2 regions of the Streptomyces rectiverticillatus genome follow, and region 2 is predicted to be linked to the other one. Evidence: riboswitches for the same ligand, from Rfam matches in the RefSeq annotation. Region 2 holds a riboswitch; the other holds the start of a gene.

Region 1 (3,396 bases), 3.3 Mb from region 2:
TCCTCGTGTGGCGGATGACGGAGTCGCCGGACGACTACCTCAAGGACGTCACGGCGGGCATCTTCGCGGCCTTCTACGTGCCGTTCCTGGCCACTTTCGTGGCCCTCATGCTCGCCGCCGGGGACGGCGCGTGGCGGGTGCTCACCTTCCTGATCCTGACCGTGGTCAGCGACACGGGTGCGTACGCGGTGGGCTGGAAGTTCGGCAAGCGCAAGCTGGCGCCGCGCATCAGCCCCGGCAAGACGCGCGAGGGGCTGCTCGGGGCGATCGCCTTCGCGATGGTCGCCGGCGCCCTGTGCATGCAGTTCCTGATCGACGGCGGTGTGTGGTGGGAGGGGCTGCTCCTCGGCCTCGCCGTCGCCGTCAGCGCCACGCTGGGAGACCTCGGCGAGTCCATGATCAAGAGGGATCTCGGGATCAAGGACATGGGCGCCCTGCTGCCGGGGCACGGCGGCATCATGGACCGGCTGGACTCGCTCCTGCCGACCGCGCCGGTGGTGTGGCTCCTCATGGTCGTCTTCGTCGGCTCCTGAGCGGGGCCGGGTACTCTGGAAGGGCTCGCCGCTGTGCGGCGGGCCCTTTTCCGGCCCCGCGCCTGCGGGGGTGCCCCTGTGAGATCTCCGGGTTCCGGCTCGTCCTGCCGCTGGCTCCGCGATTGCGGAGGTCATCCGCCGTCGTCAATGAGGTGTTTTTGCTCATGGCCCCCGCGCCTGGAGAACTGACGTTCGTCGCCCCCCGTGGGGCGAAGCTGCCCCCGCGGCACCTTGCCGACCTTTCGCCCGCCGAGCGCCGCGAGGCGGTCTCCGCGATCGGTGAGAAGCCGTTCCGGGCCAAGCAGCTCTCACAGCACTACTTCGCCCGGTACGCGCACGATCCCGCCGCGTGGACCGACATCCCGGCGGCGGCGCGCGAGAAGCTCGCCGCCGAGCTGCTGCCGGAGCTCATGAGCGTCGTGCGTCACATCTCGTGCGACGACGACACCACCCGCAAGACCCTCTGGCGGCTGCACGACGGCAAGCTGGTGGAGTCCGTGCTGATGCGCTACCCCGACCGGGTCACCATGTGCATCAGCTCGCAGGCCGGCTGCGGCATGAACTGCCCGTTCTGCGCCACCGGCCAGGCCGGTCTGGACCGGAACCTGTCGACGGCCGAGATCGTCCACCAGATCGTGGACGGCATGCGGGCGCTGCGCGACGGAGACGTCCCCGGCGGCCCCGCGCGGCTGTCCAACATCGTCTTCATGGGCATGGGCGAGCCGCTGGCCAACTACAAGCGGGTCGTCGGCGCCATCCGCCGCCTCACGGACCCCGAGCCGGACGGCCTGGGGCTCTCCCAGCGCGGCATCACGGTCTCCACGGTGGGCCTGGTCCCGGCGATGCTGCGCTTCGCCGACGAGGGCTTCAAGTGCCGTCTGGCCGTCTCCCTGCATGCACCGGACGACGAGCTGCGCGACACCCTGGTGCCGGTCAATACGCGCTGGAAGGTCCGCGAGGTCCTCGACGCGGCGTGGGAGTACGCGGAGAAGTCCGGCCGCCGGGTCTCCATCGAGTACGCCCTGATCCGCGACATCAACGACCAGGCATGGCGCGGCGACCTCCTGGGCCGGCTCCTCAAGGGCAAGCGCGTGCACGTCAACCTGATTCCGCTCAACCCCACGCCGGGGTCGAAGTGGACGGCCTCGCGCCCCGAGGACGAGCGGGCCTTCGTCGCGGCGATCGCCTCGCACGGGGTGCCGGTCACCGTCCGCGACACCCGCGGCCAGGAGATCGACGGCGCCTGCGGGCAGCTGGCAGCGGCCGAGCGCTGAGCCAAGGCCGCAGGTCAGACACCGATCCATGGGGAGGGCACTGATACGGTGCCCTCGCACAAATGAACAATCCGACAGGGGAGCGCCCACGGGGCGCTGAGAGTGCGGCACCGCCCGCAGACCCTCGGACCTGATCCGGGTCATACCGGCGTAGGGAGTCAGCTCGATCATGAACACCAACCTGCGGCGTGCCGCCGGCGCAGTCGCCGTCGGCGTACTCGCCCTTCCGGCTCTGGCCGCGTGCGGCGGCTCGGACGGCTCCGGGGGCTCCGGCACGTCCGAAGGCAAGGACAAGACCGTCACCCTGGTCTCGCACAACTCCTTCGCGGCGTCCGAAGAGGTGCTCAAGCAGTTCACCCGGCAGACCGGGTACAAGGTGAAGGTCCTCAAGGGCGGCGACGCCGGCCAGGCCGTCAACCAGGCCATCCTGTCCAAGAGCCACCCGCAGGGCGACGTCTTCTTCGGCGTCGACAACACCCTGCTCTCCCGTGCGCTCGACAACGGTATCTTCGCGCCGTACGAGGCCAAGGGCCTGGACCGCGTCCCGAGGAAGCTCCAGGCCGACTCCGGCGAGCACCGGGTCACGCCCATCGACACCGGCGACATCTGCGTCAACTACGACCGCGCGTACTTCGCCGGCCGCAAGCTGGCCCCGCCGACGTCCCTCGACGACCTGGTCAAGCCCGAGTACAAGAACCTGCTCGTCACCGAGAACGTCGCCACGTCCTCCCCGGGCCTCGCCTTCCAGCTCGCCACGGTCGCCAAGTACGGCGACGACGGGTGGCAGGACTACTGGAAGAAGCTCAAGGACAACGGCGTCGAGGTCGTCGACGGCTGGGAGCAGGCCTACAACGAGCGCTTCTCCGGCTCCGCGGGCGGCAAGAAGGCCAAGGGCGACAAGCCCCTCGTGGTCTCCTACGCCTCCAGCCCGCCTGCCGAGGTCCTGGGCATGAAGCCGCAGCCCGCGGAGGGCCCGACCGGCGTCGCCACGGGCACCTGCTTCCAGCAGACGGAGTTCGCGGGGCTGCTGAAGGGCGCGAAGAACACAGAGGGCGGCAAGGCCCTGATCGACTTCCTGCTGAGCCGTACGTTCCAGGAGGACATGCCGCTGCAGATGTTCGTCAAGCCCGCCAACCAGGACGCCAAGCTGCCCGAGGTGTTCACCAAGTACGGCGCGCAGGTGAACGAGCCCGGCACCATGGCCCCTGAGAAGATCGCCAAGAACCGCGACCAGTGGGTCAAGGCATGGTCCTCGCTCGTCCTGAAGTAGGGCCCGAGGCCCCTGCACGGGGCACCGCACGAGGCCCCGGCGGGGCCGGGCGGCGGACGGCGGTGCGGCTCGGCCTCATGGCCCTGCCGCTCGCCTTCTTCGCGGTCTTCTTCGCCTACCCCGTCGCCTCGATCGTCTCCCGGGGGCTGAAGGACGGCGGGCAGTGGCAGCTCGGCCGCATCGGCGAGGTCGTGACCGACCCGGCGATCGGCCGCGTGCTGTGGTTCACCACCTGGCAGGCGGCCGCCTCCACCGCCCTGACGCTCGCCCTCGCCCTGCCCGGGGCGTACGCCTTCGCGCGGTTCGACTTCCCCGGCAA
Region 2 (3,396 bases):
CCATCAGCACCGGCTCCTGGGCGCGGGTCACCGCGGAGGCGAGCATCACCGCGGCGCAGCCCAGCTCCATGGCGAGCGCCGCGTCGGAGGCCGTGCCGGCGCCCGCGTCGAGGATCACGGGGACCCCGGCCCGCTCGGTGATCAGCTGGAAGTTGTGCGGGTTGCGGATGCCGAGGCCGGAGCCGATGGGCGAGCCCAGCGGCATGATCGCCGCGCAGCCGACGTCCTCCAGCTTGCGGGCGAGGACCGGGTCGTCATTGGTGTACGGCAGCACGGTGAAGCCGTCGTCCACGAGGATCTCCGCGGCGTCGAGCAGCTCGATCGGGTCGGGCAGCAGCGTGCGCTCGTCGGCGATCACTTCGAGCTTGACCCAGTGCGTGCCGAGCGCCTCCCGGGCCAGCCGGGCGGTCAGGACGGCCTCACCGGCGGTGTAGCAGCCGGCCGTGTTCGGCAGCACCCGGATGGAGTGCCGCTCCAGCACGGACAGCACGGAGCCCCGGACGCTCGCGTCCAGGCGGCGCATCGCGACCGTGGTCAGCTCGGTGCCGGAGGCGAGCAGCGCGCGCTCCATGACGTCGAGGCTGGGCGCCCCGCCGGTGCCCATGATCAGCCGGGAGCCGAAGGTGGTGTCGGCGATGGTGAGCAGATCGTCCGCCATCAGCGCTGATCAGCCCCCCTGCACTGCGGTGAGGACCTCGACGCGGTCGCCCGCGCCGAGCCGTGTGGCGGCCCACCGGCCGCGCGGCACGACGGCCTCGTTGACGGCGGCGGCCACGCCGCCGGGCGCGGTGGTCATGCTCGCCACGAGACCGCCGAGGGTCAGGCCGTGGGGCACCTCGCGGTGCTCGCCGTTGACGCTGATGCCCATGTGGGCCTCGGGGTTGTCGGTGGGGTCGCTGGGGTTCATACGGGCAGCTCCTGCAGCGCGTTCGAGAAGCGTCGGGGGGTGAAGGGGCGGGCCTCCTCGGGGAGGCGCCCGGTGGTCAGCACCTCGGCCATGACGTCGCCGGTCAGCGGGGCGAGGAGGACGCCGTTGCGGTGGTGGCCGGTGGCGGCGTGCAGCCCGGGCAGGGCGGTCGGGCCGAGCAGGGGGGCGTTGTCGGGGGAGCCGGGGCGCAGCCCGGCGGAGGTCTCCACCAGGGGCAGTTCCGTGATGCCGGGCACCAGCTCGTGGGCGTCGCGCAGCAGCTCGTAGACGCCGCCGGCGGTGACCGTGGTGTCCCAGCCGAGCTCCTCGGTGGTCGCGCCGAGGACGAGCTCGCCGTTCTCGCGCGGCACCAGGTACACCGGCCCGCCGCGCACGACCGCCCGCACGGTGCGGGAGAGGAAGGGCGCGTACGCGTCCGGGACGCGCAGCCGCAGCACCTGGCCCTTGACGGGGCGCACGGGCGGCAGGACGCCGGCGGGGACGCCCGCGAGCGTCCCGCTGCGGCTGCCCGCGGCGAGCACCACCTGCCCCGCGGCGACGCGGCGGCCGTCCGCGAGCTCGGCGCCCGTGGCGCGGTCCCCCGCGAGCAGCAGCCGGGCGGCCTCGGCGCGGTGGAAGGCGACCCCGGCCCGCTCGCAGGCCGTGAGCAGCGCCCGCGCGAGCCTGCGGGGATCGGTCTGGTGGTCCCCGTCCACCCGCAGCCCCCCGCGTACGCCGGGCGCGAGCATCGGCTCCAGGCGGCGGCACTCGCGGCCCGTGAGCCACTGCGAGTCCAGGCCGGAGCGCTGCTGCAAGGCGTGCAGTTCGCGCAGGTGCTCGCGGTCGTCGGCGTCGAGGGCGACGGCCAGCGTGCCGCACGCCCGGTAGCCGGTGGCGACGCCGCTGGCCTCCTCCAGCTCCGCCGTGAAGTCCGGATAGCGGCGCGCGGAGGCCAGGTTGAGGGCGAGCAGAGCCTCCTCGCCGTAGTGCAGCTCGGTCACCGCCGCCAGCATCCCGGCGGCCACGCGCGCCGCGCCGCCGCCCGGAGCGGGGTCGGCGACGGCGGTCCGCAGCCCGCGCTGTGCGGCGCGCCAGGCGGTGACGAGCCCGATGAGCCCGCCGCCCACGACGAGGACGTCGCAGGCGGGAACGGTCGGCGCGGTCGGTGCGCCCGGTGTGGTCGTCGACGCGGCCATGAGGTGTCCAGCCCCTCCCTTCGCCGGCATGACCCGGATCAGGTTCGTACGGTCGGAGGCCGTCCAGCCTCCCTCTCAGCCCGGTCGTCCGGGCTCCCGCGAGTGCTTGCACCGGCCACCCTAGTACGCACCGCGACGGCGGGGCGAGGGCCCGTCGGCCGCCGCCTCGGTGGCTTCTCGCTGCTGCGGCGGGCCGCTTTCTTCCGCCGCGACGGCGATCAGCCACGACGCGGCGGCCCGGCGGTGCCGAGCCGGCCTTGCGGCCGTCTTCGAGTGACCGTTCGGAGGGCTCTCGCGCTTTCTTCCGCCGCGACGGCGATTCCACGACGCGGCGGCCCGGCGGTGCCGAACCGTGCCCGGCCCGGTCAAGACCCGCCCGGAGGGCCCCGGGCGCGGCCGTCGTCCTACAGTGATCGGGTGAGCGAGCACCGGGAAGAACCACATACCGCCCGTGAGCGGCGCGTCGTCATCGTGGGTGCCGGAATGGCCGGCGTGCAGACCGCGGTCGCCCTGCGCGAGCTCGGCTGGGCCGGCACCGTCACCGTGCTGGGCGCCGAGCCGCACCCCCCGTACGACAGGCCCCCGCTCTCCAAGGCCGTCCTGCTGGGCAAGGCCGACGGCTCCGCGTTCGAGGTGGACTTCGCCCTGCTCGGGATAGACCTGCAGCTCGGGCGGGAGGCCACCGGTCTGCGCCCGGCCGAGCACCTGGTGGACACCGCCTCCGGTCCGGTCCCCTACGACGTCCTGGTCATCGCCACCGGCGCCGAGCCCGTCCGGCTGCCCGGCAGCGAGGACCTGCCCAACGTCCACCTGCTGCGCACCCTCGACGACGCCGTGCGGCTGCGCCCGGTCCTGGCCGCGCAGCACGACGTCGTGGCCGTCGGCGCGGGCTGGATCGGCGCCGAGGTCGCGACGGCGGCCCGCGAGGCGGGCTGCGAGGTGACCGTGGTCGAGGCCGCGGACCGCGTCCTCGCCGGCGCCATGCCCGCCGAGGTCGCCGCCCGGATGGCCCCCTGGTACGCCGAGAGCGGCGCCCGGCTGATGCTCGGCGCGCGGGTGACCGCCGTGGAGCACGACGCGGTCGTGCTGGCCGACGGCACCCGGCTGACGGCCGGCGCCGTGGTCGTCGGCGTCGGGGCGCGGGCCGCGACCGGCTGGCTGGAGGGCTCGGGCATCGCGCTCGGCGAGGACCGCGCCGTCCTCGCCGACGAGCGGCTGCGCACCTCGCTGCCCGGCGTCTACGCGGTCGGCGACTGCGCGTCGTTCCCCTCCGCCCGCTACGGCGAGCGGCTG

The links. A riboswitch is a leader RNA that binds a small molecule or an ion and turns the genes downstream of it on or off. The one in region 2 is predicted to bind thiamine pyrophosphate.
Region 1: it holds a riboswitch for thiamine pyrophosphate, as region 2 does, so the genes downstream of both, FGW37_RS23540 (thiamine ABC transporter substrate-binding protein) here and thiO (glycine oxidase ThiO) in region 2, are expected to answer to the same signal.

What each region holds. Positions count from the first base shown of each region.
Region 1 covers NZ_CP040752.1:5,342,706-5,346,101, forward strand. Annotated here, with positions in the region: gene FGW37_RS23530 (phosphatidate cytidylyltransferase) at 1-533, shown strand, start outside; gene rlmN (dual-specificity RNA methyltransferase RlmN) at 698-1,807, shown strand; TPP riboswitch at 1,874-1,981, shown strand; gene FGW37_RS23540 (thiamine ABC transporter substrate-binding protein) at 1,977-3,077, shown strand; gene FGW37_RS23545 (ABC transporter permease) at 3,053-3,396, shown strand, end outside.
Region 2 covers NZ_CP040752.1:2,055,199-2,058,594, reverse strand. Annotated here, with positions in the region: gene FGW37_RS08745 (thiazole synthase) at 1-658, opposite strand, end outside; gene thiS (sulfur carrier protein ThiS) at 668-868, opposite strand; gene thiO (glycine oxidase ThiO) at 904-2,103, opposite strand; TPP riboswitch at 2,102-2,213, opposite strand; gene FGW37_RS08730 (NAD(P)/FAD-dependent oxidoreductase) at 2,521-3,396, shown strand, end outside.